Azoarcus olearius: one gene and its partners. The main gene of each other region encodes a partner of the protein of the gene in region 3 in a complex. Links are inferred from orthologs where the notes say so. Each region holds a gene or a part of one and is shown on either strand. Other genes may lie near its edges.

Region 1 (4,964 bases), 2.2 Mb from region 3 along the record:
CTGTCGGCACCGTCGATCGTCATCGGCCTGTTCGTCTACGCCGTGGTCGTCGCGAATACCGGCAAGTTCTCGGGGTGGTCGGGTGTCATTGCGCTCGCGCTGATCGTGCTGCCGGTAGTCGTCCGCACCACCGAGAACATGCTGCAGCTGATTCCGAACACGCTGCGCGAAGCGGCTTTCGCGCTTGGCGCACCGAAGAGCGTGGTGATCTCCAAGGTGACCTTGCGTGCAGCGCGCGCCGGGGTTGTCACCGGCGTATTGCTTGCGGTGGCCCGCATCGCCGGCGAAACCGCGCCCCTGTTGTTCACCGCGCTATCGAATCAGTTCTGGAGCCTGAACATGAACGAGCCGATGGCCAATCTGCCGGTCACCATCTTCAAGTTCGCGATGAGTCCCTTCACCAATTGGCAGGAGCTCGCCTGGGCAGGCGTCTTCCTGATCACCATCGGTGTGCTCATCCTGAACATCGTCGCGCGGGTTTTCCTGCGGGCTGAAAAGATCAACTAAGGCTCTCGCCGAGCTGAGATTTCGGGACCACCATGGAAATCACCGACGCCCAGATCGAATTCAAAGACTTCAACTTCTACTACGGCAAGTTCCACGCGCTTCGGAACGTCAACTTCAAGATGGCCCGGCACAAGGTTACGGCCTTCATCGGTCCGTCCGGTTGCGGTAAATCGACGTTGCTGCGGACGATCAACCGTATGTACGACCTCTATCCGGAGCAGCGCGCCGAGGGCCAATTGCTCTTCGACGGACGCAATCTGCTCGACCGCGATGTCGACGTCAGCGTGCTTCGTGCCAAGATCGGGATGGTTTTCCAGAAGCCCACGCCGTTCCCGATGTCCATCTACGACAACATTGCGTTCGGTGTGCGCCTCCATGAGAAGCTCAACGTCGCGCAGATGGACGAGCGCGTCGAATGGGCGCTCCGCAAGGCCGCGCTGTGGGACGAGGTGAAGGACAAGCTCAAACAAAGTGGCATGAGCCTCTCCGGCGGTCAGCAGCAGCGCCTGTGCATTGCGCGGGGAATCGCCGTCAAGCCCGAAGTCATCCTGCTCGATGAGCCGACGTCGGCGCTCGATCCGATTTCAACCTCCCGGATCGAGGAACTGGTCGATGAACTCAAGAAAGAGTTCACCATCGTCATCGTGACTCACAACATGCAGCAGGCCGCGCGGATCTCCGACTACACCGCCTACATGTATCTGGGCGAGATGGTCGAGTTCGGCGTGACCGACGAAGTCTTCCTGAAGCCCAAGAAGAAGGAAACCGAGGACTACATCACGGGCCGCTTCGGCTGAGCGATGTTCCCGCGGCAGCCCGGCAGGGTCGGTACGGCCTTGGCCGGGCTGTCGCCGTTTGCCTGCTCCCCAACGCAAGCCTATAATCTCGCGATTTACCGGGCAGCCAACGCGTGACCACGAAACTGATAGCAGGCAACTGGAAGCTCAACGGCAGCCTGGCGAAGAACGCAGCGCTGATCGACGAGTTGCGGCGCGCCGAGATGCACTGCGTCGTTTGTGTGCCGTATCCGTATCTGGCCCAGGCGCAGGCGCTTGTTGCCGGTTCGTTGATCGAACTGGGTGCCCAGGACGTCAGCGAGTATGAGCAGGGCGCCTATACCGGCGAAGTTTCCGCCGCGATGCTCGTCGAGTTCGGCTGCCGGTATGTCATCGTCGGTCACTCCGAACGCCGCGCGTTGTTTGGAGATTCCGACCAGGTCGTCGGCCGCAAGGCGGCCTCTGCGCTTGCCGCCGGGCTCACGCCCATCGTCTGCGTGGGTGAAACGCTGGCGGAGCGCGAGCTTGGGGAAGTCGAAGCGGTCATCCGCCGTCAACTGCAAGCCGTTGCCGATTGCGTAGGGGACGAGGCGCTGCCAACGTTGGTGGTCGCTTACGAGCCGGTGTGGGCCATTGGCACCGGGCGCTCGGCTACGCCGGAGCAGGTCGCGCAGACGCACGGTTTCATCCGCGCATGGTTTTCGGCCCGCTGCGACGCTTCGGCTGTACGCATCCTTTATGGCGGCAGTGTCAAGCCCGAGAATGCGGCGGTGCTGTTCTCCACGGACGACGTCGATGGCGGCCTGATCGGCGGGGCTTCGCTGGTCGGTAGCGACTTCGTTGCCATCTGCCGCGCCGCCTGACGGGCGGTTTTTCAAACCAAAACGCTACTTTCAAGGGTTGTGATGAGCGACATTCTGTTTTCGGTGGTCCTGACGGTGCACGTCGTCGTAGGGCTCGGTGTCATCGGTCTCGTGCTGGTGCAGCACGGCAAAGGTGCCGACATGGGGGCCGCTTTTGGGAGCGGCGCGTCCGGAAGTCTGTTCGGTTCCTCGGGTTCGGCCAATTTCCTCAGCAGGACCACCGCGGTGCTCGCCACGGTCTTTTTCGTCACCAGTCTCAGCCTTAGCTATCTCGCCAGCAACAAGACCAGCGCCCCCTCCAGTGTGATGGAGCGGGCGGTGCCGAGCGCGCCGGCGGAGGGGACTGGAACGGTTGCGCCGGCCACGCCTGGCGATGCTTCCAAGGCCCAGGAGATTCCGAAATAATGCGGAAAATCGCTTTGCGCACTGCGGAAAGCATCGTATAATTCTTTGGCTGTAACGAAATCCAAGCCGACGTGGTGAAATTGGTAGACACGCTATCTTGAGGGGGTAGTGGCGAAAGCCGTGTGAGTTCGAGTCTCACCGTCGGCACCAGATTCGGATGACGCCCGCTATTGCGGGCGTTTCCATGCAATAGCAGCCAAAACAATAATGGCGACGAACAAGTCGCCCTTCTCGATTGGGGGTCGATGAGTCATGCTGGAAAACTACTTTCCCGTCCTGATGTTCATTCTCGTTGGGCTCGGAATTGGTGTAGTTCCCGTGGTTCTGGGTCGAGTAATTGCTCCCCACCGCCCCGATAGTCAAAAGCTGTCTCCCTATGAGTGCGGATTCGAGGCATTTGAAGATGCCCGAATGAAATTCGACGTCCGCTACTATCTCATCGCAATTCTCTTCATCCTGTTCGACCTCGAAATCGCTTTTCTCTTTCCGTGGGCGACGGTCTTTCAGGACTTCATTGCCGCCGGCGAGCTTGCGTGGTTTGTTTTCGGTTCGGTGATGGTCTTCCTGGCTATTCTGGTCATCGGTTACATCGTCGAGTGGAAAAACGGCGCACTCGACTGGGAGTAATGCAATGAGCATTGAGGGCGTCTTTCGCGAAGGGTTTGTCACTACTTCGCTCGATGCGGTCATCAATTGGACGCGAACCGGCTCGTTGTGGCCGATGACCTTCGGGTTGGCCTGTTGTGCGGTTGAAATGATTCACGCGGGTTGTTCCCGCTACGATCTGGACCGTTTCGGTGTGGTGTTCCGCCCCAGCCCGCGGCAATCCGATTTGATGATCGTCGCCGGCACGCTGTGCAACAAGATGGCTCCGGCGCTGCGCAAGGTGTACGACCAGATGGCCGAGCCGCGCTGGGTTATCTCCATGGGGTCCTGTGCGAATGGTGGCGGCTATTACCACTATTCCTACTCGGTCGTGCGCGGCTGCGACCGGATTGTTCCCGTTGATGTCTATGTGCCTGGCTGTCCGCCGACGGCCGAGGCATTGTTGTACGGCATTATTCAGCTGCAGAACAAGATCAAGCGGACCAACACGATTGCCCGCTGATTGACGGATGCCCAGACATGAGTGCCAAGCTTGAACGCCTGAGTCAAACGCTTCGCGATGTCCTCGGTGATGTTGTTGAGTCGCTGGTGGTGGATCGCGGTGAGGTGACGATAGAAGTCGCCGCCGGAAATTTTCTTGATGTTGCCCGCAGGCTGCGAGACGAGGCTGCGCTCGGTTTCGAGCAGCTGATGGATATCTCCGGTATCGACTATTCCGCCTTTGGCAATGGTGCCTGGCAAGGCAAGCGATTTGCCTCTGTTGCGCACCTGCTGTCCGTCAAGAATAACTGGCGCCTGCGGCTTCGCGTGTTTGCGGATGACGATGACTTTCCGGTCCTGGGTTCGCTCGTCGAAGTGTGGCCTAGCGCGAACTGGTTTGAACGCGAGGCGTTCGATCTTTACGGAATTCTCTACGCAGGCCATCCGGATCTTCGTCGTATCCTGACCGACTACGGTTTCGTCGGTCATCCGTTCCGCAAGGATTTCCCCATCTCGGGCTACGTAGAAATGCGCTATGACCCGGAGCAGGGGCGCGTGGTGTATCAGCCGGTAACGATCGAGCCTCGCGAGAATACCCCGCGCATCGTGCGTGAAGAGAATTACGGGGATGTCGGTCATGGCTGAAATTCGCAACTACACGATCAACTTCGGTCCGCAGCATCCGTCGGCGCACGGTGTGCTGCGCCTGGTTCTGGAACTGGACGGCGAAGTCGTCGAGCGCGCCGATCCGCATATCGGCCTGTTGCATCGCGGTACCGAGAAGCTTGCCGAGACGCGAACCTGGGTTCAGTCGGTGCCTTACATGGACCGTCTCGACTACGTCTCGATGATGTGCAACGAGCACGCCTACTGCATGGCCATCGAGCGCCTGCTTGGCGTCGAGGTGCCGTTGCGCGCCCAGTACATCCGGGTGATGTTCGATGAAATCACCCGCATTTTGAATCATCTGCTGAACATCGGCACCCACGCGCTGGATATCGGTGCGATGACGATGGTGTTGTACACGTTCCGTGAGCGGGAAGATCTCATGGATGCGTACGAGGCGGTGTCGGGTGCGCGCATGCACGCGGCCTATTACCGTCCGGGCGGGGTGTATCGCGACCTTCCGGACCGGATGCCGCAGTACCAGCCCAACAAGTTCAAGAACGCCAATGTCGTCAAGGATCTGAATGCGGCGCGGCAAGGTTCGCTGCTGGACTTCCTCGACGACTTCACGCAGCGCTTTCCCAGGTATTGCGACGAATACGAAACCCTGCTGACCGACAACCGTATCTGGAAGCAGCGCACGGTCGGTATCGGCGTTGTC
Region 2 (5,268 bases), 2.8 Mb from region 3 along the record:
CCTACGACGGTTTCCGGCTCGACTTCTCGATCGTCTTCAATCATCCGGCCATCGACAGCACCTCGACCGCGGTCAGCATCGACTTCGCCACCCACTCCTATGTGCGCGATGTCGCGCGGGCGCGCACCTTCGGCTTCATGCAGGATGTCGAGTTCATGCGCGCCAACGGGCTGGCGCTGGGTGGCAGCCTGGAAAACGCGATCGTGATGGACGAGTACCGGGTGCTCAACGCCGACGGGCTTCGCTACGCGGACGAGTTCGTCAAGCACAAGGTGCTCGATGCGATCGGCGACCTCTATCTGTGCGGCCATCCGCTGCTGGCGCGTTATTCGGCTCACAAGTCCGGCCATGCCTTGAACAACCAGATCCTGCGTGTGCTGCTCGAAGACCGCAGCGCCTGGGAGATCGTCAGCTTCGAACGCGAGGCCGCGACGCCGCCGGCGGTGGCCCACCAGTTCGCGCCGGTGCTGGCGGCCGCGTGAGCGCTCCGCACCCATCAAAAACCGGACGGGCGCAATGCTGATCATGCGGCTCGCCATCCTGCTCGTGGTGCTGGGCACCGGCGGCTCGCTGCTGCTGTGGCTCGCCACCGGCAAGCCGCGCTACAAGGCGTGGGCGTGGAAAAGCCTGCGCTTCGGGCTGGTCGTGGTGTTGGTGTTCTTCGCGCTGCTTCTGGTCGAACGGGTGCTCGCCCCCACCCTTTGACGCTTCAGCTGCTGCGTCGCGCCAGCCGTTCCAGCGATGCGCGCAGCGGCGAATCCGCCGGCAGCGTGGCGGCAAAGTCGGTGATGCTGCTGCGCGCCGTCTGCGAGATGTGGCGCTCCGGCGGCGGCCGGCGCCATTCCGCCTGCTGTGGCGTCGCCACCTTCACCTTGATCGACTGCAGCGGATAACCGGCCTGGAGAAACTGGGCCTGCAGGCTGGGCAGCATCTGCTTGAGCCGGCTGGCGGCCGCCCCGCCCTGTGCGGCGATGACGAGCGCGTCGTCCTTGATGTTGGCGACGCGGCACGCGTCGGCCAGCGCCGGCGGCAGCAGGCGTTCCAGCACGCCCTGCAGGCGGCGCAGCCGGGCGGCGTGGTCTTGCAGGCGGGCGAGGGCGTCGCCGCTGCCGAGGTAGCGTTGCAGGAGTCGGGTCATGGTGCGGCGCGGAGGGCGTTTTGGTGGCGCCAGTGGCGCGTCATGGGGCGATTAACGCGACATGATAAACTCGCCGCTTTGCCGAATCGACCTCGCCCCCATCTCATGATCTCCGGTCTGCTCAAGAAACTCTTCGGTAGTCGCAACGACCGTCTCATTCGCCAGTATTCCCAGAACGTGCGCAAGATCAACGCGCTCGAGCCGGAGATCGCAGCGCTTTCCGACGAGGCCCTGCGGGGCAAGACCGGCGAGTTCCGCCAGCGGCTGGCGGACGGTGCGACGCTGGACGATCTGCTGCCGGAAGCGTTCGCCGTCGTGCGCGAAGCCGGCAAGCGGGTGCACGGCATGCGCCACTTCGACGTCCAGCTGATCGGCGGCATGGTGCTGCACGACGGCAAGATCGCCGAAATGCGCACCGGCGAAGGCAAGACCCTGGTCGCAACGCTCGCCGCCTACCTCAACGCGCTGCCCGGCAAGGGCGTGCATGTCATCACGGTCAACGACTACCTGGCCAGCCGCGACGCCGAGATGATGGGGCGCATCTACGGCTTTCTTGGGCTCACTACCGGCTGCAACCTGTCGCGCATGGGCCATGCGGAGAAGCAGCTCGCCTACGCTGCGGACATCACCTACGGCACCAACAACGAATTCGGCTTCGACTACCTGCGCGACAACATGGTCTATGCGACCGGCGAGCGGGTGCAGCGCGGCCTCAACTTTGCCGTGGTCGACGAGGTGGACTCCATCCTAATCGACGAGGCGCGCACGCCGCTGATCATCTCCGGCCAGGCCGAAGACCACACCGACCTTTACCTGAAGATGAACCAGGTGGCACCGCTGTTGAAGCGCCAGGAAGGCGGGCTGGACGACAAGGACAGCGTGATCGAGCCGGGCGACTACACGGTCGACCTCAAGGCCCATCAGGTGCTGCTCACCGAGCAGGGCCACGAGAATGCGGAACAGATCCTGGTGCGCATCGGCCTGCTGCCGGAAGGCGCCGGGCTGTACGAGCCGGGCAACATCCTGCTGGTGCATCACCTTTACGCCGCGCTGCGCGCCCATGCGCTGTACCACAAGGACCAGCACTACGTGGTGCAGAACGGCGAAGTCGTCATCGTCGATGAATTCACCGGCCGCCTGATGGCGGGCCGGCGCTGGTCCGACGGGCTGCACCAGGCGGTCGAGGCCAAGGAAGGCGTACGCATCCAGGCCGAGAACCAGACGCTCGCCTCGATCACCTTCCAGAACTACTTCCGCATGTACGGCAAGCTCGCCGGCATGACCGGCACCGCCGACACCGAAGCCTTCGAGTTCCACCACATCTACGGTCTGGAAACGGTGGTGATCCCCACCAACCGGCCGATGGTGCGCAAGGACGAGAACGACAAGGTCTACCGCACCGCCAAGGAAAAATGGGAGGCGGTGATCGCCGACATCGCCGACTGCGTCAAGCGCGGCCAGCCGGTGCTCGTGGGTACCACTTCCATCGAGACCAACGAATACCTTTCCGGCCTGCTGAACAAGGCGAAGATCGCCCACCAGCTGCTCAACGCCAAGCAGCACGACAGCGAAGCGCAGATCGTCGCCCAGGCCGGCCGTCCCGGCGTGGTGACCATCGCCACCAACATGGCTGGCCGCGGTACCGACATCGTGCTCGGTGGCAATATCGAGAAACCGGTGTCGCAGGTGCGCGACGACGACAGCGTGCCCGCCGCCGAGAAGGAAAGCCGCATCGCCGCGCTGCGCGAGGAATGGCGCAAGGTGCATGAACAGGTGATCGCCGCCGGCGGGCTGCACATCATCGGCACCGAACGCCACGAGTCGCGCCGCATCGACAACCAGTTGCGCGGCCGTTCCGGCCGCCAGGGCGACCCTGGCTCCAGCCGCTTCTACCTGTCGCTGGAAGATCCGCTGATGAAGATCTTCGCCGGCGAGCGTCTCAACGCGATCATGGTCCGGCTGAAGATGCCCGAAGGCGAGGCGATCGAGCACGGCATGGTGACGCGCTCGCTCGAATCCGCCCAGCGCAAGGTCGAGCAGCGCAACTTCGACATCCGCAAGCAACTGCTCGAATACGACGACGTCGCCAACGACCAGCGCAAGGTCATCTACCAGCAGCGCAACGAACTGCTCGAAACCGAGGACATCTCCGAAACCATCCAGGCGATGCGTCAGGGTGTGCTGCACGACCTGTTCCGCACCTATGTGCCGGTCGACAGCGTGGAAGACCAGTGGGACATCGCCGGCCTGGAGCAGGCGCTGGCCTCGGATTACCTGCTTAAGCTGCCGCTGCTGGAGTGGGTGAAGGCCGAGCCCAACCTCGACGACGAAGCGATCCTGAAGCGCATCATCGATGCCGGCGAGGAAGCCTACGCGGCCAAGATCGCCCAGGTGGATGCCGCGGCCTGGCACCAGTTCGAACGCAACGTGATGCTGCAGAGCCTGGATACCCACTGGCGTGAGCATCTGGCGGCGCTCGACCACCTGCGCCAGGGCATCCATCTGCGCGGTTACGCGCAGAAGAATCCCAAGCAGGAGTACAAGCGCGAAGCGTTCGAACTGTTCGAGACCCTGCTCGACACGGTCCGGGCGGATGTCTCCAAGCTGCTGATGACGGTGCAGATCCGCACCGAAGCGCAACTGGACGAGGCGGAAGCGCCGCCCGAGATGGAAAACGTGCAGTATCACCACGCCGATTACGACGAAGCGCTGGCGGCGGCCGCGGCCAGCACGGCGGAGACGCCGGTGCAGGGCGGGCCGAAGGTGGGCCGCAACGACCCTTGCCCGTGCGGATCGGGGAAGAAATACAAGCATTGCCATGGCAAACTGAGCTGACCGTGCGGCGTCGCCACAGCTTTGAAGGACGGCCCCTTGCGGGCCGTCTGCATTTGCGGCGGCGGGGAGAGGGATCATGGCGAACAGACCCGACGACAAGAGCGGCGCACAGCGTCCGCAGCAGGCACGCGAACCACGTGGCGCGCAGGAATGGGTGGTGCATATCCGCGAGCAGGAGATGCCGGGATTCGGCGCCACGGTGGCGGCGGTGCACCGCGTCACCGGCGACGAGCAGGCCTCCGCCGGGCGCCTCGCCCAGGTCATCCTGCAGGATGCGGCGCTCACCACCAAGGTGCTCAAGCTTGCCAACAGCGCCTACTACAACCCCACCCGCCAGCCAATCAGCACCATCAGCCGCGCCATCGTGGTGCTCGGCTTCAATGTCGTCGTCGAGATCGCGATCGGCATCATGCTGGTCGATGCGCTGCTGACCGGGGGCGTGCGCCAGCGCGTGGTGGCCGAGATGGCGCGTTCCTTCCATGCCGCGGTACAGGCGCGCGCGCTGCTGCAGTTGCGCAAGGAGCGCGTGGGCGAGGAAGTCTTCATCGCCGCGCTGCTGGCCCGCGTGGGCGAGATGGCGTTCTGGTGTTTTGGCGGCGCCACCGCGCAGCGGCTGGATGGCCTGCTCGGCGCCGGCAACCTGGGGCCGGAGGAGGCGCAGCAGGCGGTGCTCGGCTTCGGCCTGCGCCAGCTTTCGCTGGGCCTGGCACGCGAATGGCGCCTGGGCAGCCTGCTAGTCGAGGTGCTCGAAGCGCGCCCGCGTCCCACGGTGGAGGAACTGGCGGTGGCGCACGCCCATCGTCTTGCCGCCACGGCCGAGAAGGGCTGGGACAGTCCGGCAATGGAGGCGATGTTCGAAAGCCTCGCGGTGTTCACCGGCGAGCCGGTGGAAGTCTTGCGGCCGCTGCTGGCGGCCAGTGCCGCGGAGGCCGCGCAGATCGCGAGCTTTTACGGCGCCAGCGAGGCCGGGCGGATGATTCCGCTGCCGGCTCCGGCCGTACTGGATACCGCCGCCGCCGAACCGCTGAAGGAGGCGGACCCGCTGCTGCAGCTGCGGATCCTGCGGGAAATATCCGGACGGGTCGCGGCGGGGGCGTCGGTGGGCGAGGTGCTCGAGCTCGTGCTCGAGGGCATCTACCGCGCGGTGGGCTTCGAGCGGGTGTTGTTCGCGCTGCTCGCGCCCAACCGCCAGCAGTTGGTCGGCAAGGCGGCGCTCGGGCGCGGTGCGGAGGCCTTGTCGCAGCGTTTCGTATTCACGCTGGACCAGGCGGCGGACGATCTGCTCAACGCCTTCT
Region 3 (4,944 bases):
CGAAGCGCTGGTTTGCAAGGCCCGTGACGGCCAGGTGAATGCGCGTGCCATGTCCGGTACCGTTCGTGCGCTGCTGAACAACATGGTTGTCGGTGTTTCCAAGGGCTTCGAGCGCAAGCTCCTGCTCGTTGGCGTCGGCTATCGTGCGCAGGCACAGGGCGACAAGCTGAATCTCTCGCTGGGTTTCTCCCATCCGGTCGTGCATCAGATGCCTGCCGGTGTGAAGGTGGAAACTCCCTCCCAGACCGAAATCGTGATCAAGGGTGTCGACAAGCAGCAGGTCGGCCAGGTCGCGGCTGAGGTGCGGGCCTACCGCGCTCCCGAACCCTATAAGGGCAAGGGCGTCCGTTATTCGGACGAAGTGGTGGTGCTCAAGGAAACCAAGAAGAAGTAAGGCGGTTCGTCATGAACAAGAAAGAAACTCGTCTTCGCCGTGCGCGCAAAACCCGCGCCAAGCTCGCGGAGCTCAAGGCGGTGCGCCTCGCCGTGTTCCGTACCAATTGCCACATCTACGCCCAGGTGATTTCGGGCTGCGGCTCGCGCGTGCTCGCCGCGGCCTCCACCGTGGAATCCGCGGTGCGGTCCCAGGTTGCGAACGGTGGCAACAAGCAGGCAGCGGAAGTGGTCGGCAAGCTGATTGCCGAGCGCGCCAAGGCTGCCGGGATCGAGACGGTTGCGTTCGACCGCTCGGGCTTCCTGTATCACGGTCGCGTCAAGGCGCTGGCCGAGGCTGCCCGCGAAGGCGGCCTGAAGTTCTAAGCGAGGATACGAATGGCTAAGCAGCAAACGAAGCGCGCACAAGCCTCCGAGGAGCGTGACGACGGCCTGCGCGAGAAGATGGTGGCGATCAACCGCGTCACCAAGGTTGTGAAGGGCGGTCGTATCCTCGGTTTCGCGGCGCTGACGGTGGTCGGCGATGGCGACGGTGGCATCGGGATGGGCAAGGGCAAGTCCCGCGAAGTTCCGGTCGCTGTCCAGAAGGCGATGGACGAAGCGCGTCGCAAGATGGTCAAGGTTTCGCTCAAGGACGGCACCCTGCAGCACACCGTCGTCGGCAAGCACGGTGCCGCGTCGGTGCTGATGCAGCCGGCGCCCGGCGGTACCGGCATCATCGCCGGCGGGCCGATGCGCGCGGTGTTCGAAGTCATGGGCGTTACCGACATCATCTGCAAGTGCATCGGTTCGACCAATCCCTACAACGTCGTGCGTGCAACGCTCAACGGTCTGATGGCGGTGAACACCCCGGCTGAGATCGCGGCTAAGCGTGGCAAGACGATCGAAGAGATCCTGGGGTAAGCCATGTCCGACAAGAAGATCAAGGTCACGCTCGTCAAGAGCGTGATCGGCACTAAGCAATCCCACCGCGCTACTGTGCGTGGTCTGGGTCTGCGTCGCCTGAACCACACCGTCGAGCTGGTTGATACGCCGGCCGTTCGCGGTATGGTCACCAAGGTGGCGTATCTGGTTAAGGTGGAGGCATAAGATGCGCCTGAATACCATCAAGCCCGGTGCGGGTTCCAAGTCCGCCGGCAAGCGTGTCGGTCGTGGCATCGGCAGCGGTCTGGGCAAGACTTGCGGTCGTGGTCACAAGGGTCAGAAGTCCCGTGCCGGCGGTTTCCACAAGGTCGGCTTCGAAGGCGGTCAGATGCCGCTGCAGCGTCGCCTTCCGAAGCGTGGCTTCGTCTCGCTGACGCGCGGCCGTTGTGCCGAAGTTCGCCTTTCCGAACTGGCCCAGTTGCCGGTGGAAGATGTTGATCTGCTGGTTCTGAAGCAGGCCGGCGTCATCGCCGCTGATGCTTTGTCCGCGAAGGTTGTGCTGTCCGGCGCGATCAGCAAGAAGGTCGTGCTGCGCGGCATCGCTGCTACTGCTGGCGCGCGCGCCGCGATCGAAGCTGCCGGCGGCAGCTGCGGCGAGTAAGTCAGGACCGGGTCGTGGCAAATCCGTCAGCCGCTCTCGGGAATCCGGGCAAGTTCGGTGACCTCAAGCGCCGCCTGCTGTTCCTGGTCGGCGCCCTGATCGTCTATCGAATCGGTGCGCATATCCCGGTGCCCGGTATCGACCCTGCCCGTCTTGCGGAGCTGTTCCAGTCGCAGGCGGGTGGGATCCTCGGCGTGTTCAACCTCTTTTCCGGCGGGGCGTTGTCGCGGTTCACGATCTTTGCGCTCGGGATCATGCCGTACATCTCGGCGTCGATCATCATGCAGTTGATGACCGTCGCAGTGCCTCAGCTGGAGGCGCTGAAGAAGGAAGGCGAAGCCGGTCGGCGGAAGATCACGCAGTACACCCGTTACGGGACGCTCGTGTTGGCGGTGGCGCAATCGCTTGGTATCGCAATTGCGCTGGAAGGGCAGGCGGGTCTGGTGCTCGATCCGGGGCTGATGTTCCGCTTCGTTACGCTGGCGACGCTGGTGACCGGAACCATGTTCCTGATGTGGCTGGGCGAGCAGATCACGGAGCGCGGTGTCGGCAACGGGATCTCCATCATCATCTTCGCCGGTATTGCGGCCGGATTGCCCAGTTCCATCGGTGGGCTGTTCGAACTCGTACGCACTGGCGCGATGCATCCTTTCACCGCATTGCTGATCTGCGTATTGGTGGTGTTGGTCACCGGCTTCGTGGTGTTTGTGGAACGGGGGCAGCGGAAGATCCTGGTCAACTACGCCAAGCGCCAGGTCGGCAACAAGATTTATGGTGGCCAAAGCTCCCATCTGCCGTTGAAGCTGAACATGGCTGGTGTGATTCCGCCGATCTTCGCGTCCAGCATCATCCTGTTCCCGGCAACCCTGGGGCAGTGGTTCGGCAGTTCCGAGGGCTTGTACTGGCTGAGGGATCTCGCCTCCACGCTGTCGCCTGGTCAACCGGTGTACGTGTTGTTGTATGCGCTGGCGATTGTCTTCTTCTGCTTCTTCTATACCGCGTTGGTGTTCAACGCGCGGGAGACGGCGGACAACCTGAAGAAGAGCGGGGCGTTCGTGCCCGGGATTCGCCCGGGGGATCAGACGGCGAGGTACATCGACAAGATTCTCGTGCGGCTGACGCTGGCCGGAGCGGTGTACATCACCCTGGTTTGTCTGCTTCCGGAGTTTCTGATCCTCAAGTGGAATGTTCCTTTCTACTTCGGCGGAACTTCGCTGCTGATTATCGTCGTGGTGACGATGGACTTCATGGCCCAGGTTCAGGCCTACGTGATGTCGCACCAGTACGAGAGTCTGCTGAAGAAGGCGAACTTCAAGGGAGCGGGTCTCCCGACCAGGTGATTCATGGCCAAGGAAGACGTAATTGAAATGCAGGGGGAGGTTACCGAGAACCTTCCCAATGCAACCTTCAGGGTAAAGCTCGAGAACGGGCACATGGTTCTGGGGCACATCTCCGGCAAGATGCGCATGCACTACATCCGCATCCTCCCCGGTGACAAGGTGACGGTCCAGCTGACGCCGTACGATCTGACCAAGGGTCGGATCGTCTTCCGGACCAAGTAAGAAACAAGGAAACAGGAGCAAGAAGATGAGAGTCCAGGCTTCCGTGAAGCGGATCTGCCGCAACTGCAAGATCATTCGTCGTAAGGGTGTGGTGCGCGTCATTTGCACCGATCCGCGGCACAAACAACGCCAGGGTTGATGTTGTCGACTCTAGGTACTAGAATTTAATGTTTCGCGTTTTGGGGTAAACGGATGGCCCGTATTGCTGGGGTAAACATTCCCAACCACAAGCATGCCGAGATCGCGCTGACCGCCATCTATGGGATCGGCCGTTCGCGTGCTCAAAAGATTTGTGATGCTGCTGGTGTGGTTCGTTCGGCCAAGATCAAGGATCTGACCGAGTCCGACATGGAAAAGCTTCGTGACGAGGTCGGTCGCTTCGTGGTCGAGGGTGACCTGCGCCGTGAAGTCACGATGAACATCAAGCGCCTGATGGACCTCGGTTGCTACCGTGGCGTCCGTCATCGTCGCGGCTTGCCGCTTCGTGGTCAGCGCACCCGCACGAACGCCCGCACCCGCAAGGGACCGCGCAAGGCGATCGCCGGCAAGAAGTGATAGGAACGGATCATGGCCAAGACTGCAACTAAGGTTCGCAAGAAGATCAAGAAGAACGTTGCCGAGGGTATCGCCCACGTGCACGCGAGCTTCAACAACACGATCATCACGATCACCGATCGCCAGGGCAACGCCCTGTCGTGGGCGACTTCCGGGGGCGCCGGCTTCAAGGGTTCGCGTAAGAGCACCCCGTTCGCCGCTCAGGTCGCCGCCGAGGCGGCCGGCAAGGTGGCGCAGGAGTGCGGCGTCAAGAATCTCGAGGTTCGCATCAAGGGGCCGGGCCCCGGCCGCGAATCCGCCGTTCGCGCGCTGAACGCGCTGGGGATGAAGATTTCCAGCATCACGGATATCACCCCCATTCCGCACAACGGCTGCCGTCCGCCGAAGAAGCGCCGTATCTGACAAGGAGTTGAAACGTGGCTCGTAATCTCGATCCCAAGTGCCGTCAGTGCCGTCGCGAAGGCGAAAAGCTGTTTCTGAAGGGCGAAAAGTGCTTTACCGACAAGTGCGCCATCGAGCGCCGCGCCTACGCGCCGGGTCAGCATGGCCAGCGCTCCGGTCAGCGTCTGTCCGGCTATGGCGTGCAACTGCGTGAAAAGCAGAAGATCCGTCGTCTGTACGGTGTTCTGGAACGTCAGTTCCGCAAGGTCTACGCCGAGGCCGACCGCCGTCGCGGTCAGACTGGCGAGAACCTGCTCCAGCTGCTCGAAGGCCGCCTGGATTCCGTTGCCTACCGCATGGGTTTCGGCGCGTCGCGTGCCGAGGCGCGTCAGGTGGTGCGTCACAACGGCGTGCTGGTCAACGGCAAGCGCGTGAATATCCCGTCGTACACCGTTCGTCCGGGCGATGTCATCGAACTGGCCGAAGGCACCAAGGGTCACCTCCGTGTCAAGGCTGCGCTCGAGGCCG

What was found.
Region 1: secY (region 3) and secG share a complex: the UniProt entries of both Escherichia coli proteins name them as parts of the sec protein translocase complex. The link is inferred for Azoarcus olearius from one-to-one orthologs.
Region 2: the proteins of secY (region 3) and secA are in contact, whole or in part, in a crystal structure (PDB 3DIN), measured with the Thermotoga maritima proteins. The link is inferred for Azoarcus olearius from one-to-one orthologs. Residues at the interface, in WP_004081795.1 of Thermotoga maritima: Glu108, Gly109, Glu110, Glu111, Ala236, Glu237, Arg238, Arg239, Ile240, Thr241, Ile242, Gln243, Tyr244, Ala245, Arg246, Arg247, Val248, Thr249, Gly250, Arg251, Arg252, Val253, Tyr254, Gly256, Ala257, Ser258, Thr259, Tyr260, Leu261, Pro262; in WP_004082002.1 of Thermotoga maritima: Glu261, Ala262, Arg263, Lys300, Ala301, Arg302, Thr303, Ile304, Ile305, Leu323, Tyr324, Asp325, Pro326, Val329, Ser330, Tyr333, Ile336, Lys340, Phe345, Val349, Glu363, Phe364, Tyr374, Ser375, Gly376, Gly377, Glu393, Ile395, Thr482, Ser483.

Annotation. Positions count from the first base shown.
Region 1 is NZ_CP016210.1:1,607,731-1,612,694, forward strand. What follows is about bases 942-3,869. They hold secG (preprotein translocase subunit SecG), read left to right. Parts: upstream 942-2,188; coding sequence 2,189-2,551; downstream 2,552-3,869. Other genes in these bases: pstB (phosphate ABC transporter ATP-binding protein PstB), read left to right, coding at 942-1,304; tpiA (triose-phosphate isomerase), read left to right, coding at 1,418-2,146; ndhC (NADH-quinone oxidoreductase subunit A), read left to right, coding at 2,804-3,178; dqs_RS07465 (NuoB/complex I 20 kDa subunit family protein), read left to right, coding at 3,183-3,659; dqs_RS07470 (NADH-quinone oxidoreductase subunit C), read left to right, coding at 3,677-3,869. Also shown: phosphate ABC transporter permease PstA, read left to right, coding at 1-507; more of pstB, read left to right, coding at 540-941; more of dqs_RS07470, read left to right, coding at 3,870-4,282; dqs_RS07475 (NADH-quinone oxidoreductase subunit D), read left to right, coding at 4,275-4,964. UniProt on the Escherichia coli protein: Subunit of the protein translocation channel SecYEG. Overexpression of some hybrid proteins has been thought to jam the protein secretion apparatus resulting in cell death; while this may be true it also results in FtsH-mediated degradation of SecY.
Region 2 is NZ_CP016210.1:993,007-998,274, forward strand. The notes cover bases 942-4,173. They hold secA (preprotein translocase subunit SecA), read left to right. Parts: upstream 942-1,243; coding sequence 1,244-3,973; downstream 3,974-4,173. Other genes in these bases: dqs_RS04740 (DciA family protein), read right to left, coding at 942-1,138; dqs_RS04750 (HDOD domain-containing protein), read left to right, coding at 4,050-4,173. Also shown: lpxC (UDP-3-O-acyl-N-acetylglucosamine deacetylase), read left to right, coding at 1-482; dqs_RS04735 (hypothetical protein), read left to right, coding at 517-705; more of dqs_RS04740, read right to left, coding at 710-941; more of dqs_RS04750, read left to right, coding at 4,174-5,268. UniProt on the Escherichia coli protein: Required for protein export, interacts with the SecYEG preprotein conducting channel.
Region 3 is NZ_CP016210.1:3,817,228-3,822,171, reverse strand. The notes cover bases 1,188-4,095. They hold secY (preprotein translocase subunit SecY), read left to right. Parts: upstream 1,188-1,932; coding sequence 1,933-3,258; downstream 3,259-4,095. Other genes in these bases: rpsK (30S ribosomal protein S11), read left to right, coding at 4,048-4,095; rpsM (30S ribosomal protein S13), read left to right, coding at 3,673-4,035; rpmJ (50S ribosomal protein L36), read left to right, coding at 3,506-3,619; infA (translation initiation factor IF-1), read left to right, coding at 3,262-3,480; rplO (50S ribosomal protein L15), read left to right, coding at 1,484-1,918. Outside these bases: rplF (50S ribosomal protein L6), read left to right, coding at 1-394; rplR (50S ribosomal protein L18), read left to right, coding at 406-759; more of rpsE, read left to right, coding at 772-1,187; more of rpsK, read left to right, coding at 4,096-4,437; rpsD (30S ribosomal protein S4), read left to right, coding at 4,452-4,944. UniProt on the Escherichia coli protein: The central subunit of the protein translocation channel SecYEG. Consists of two halves formed by TMs 1-5 and 6-10.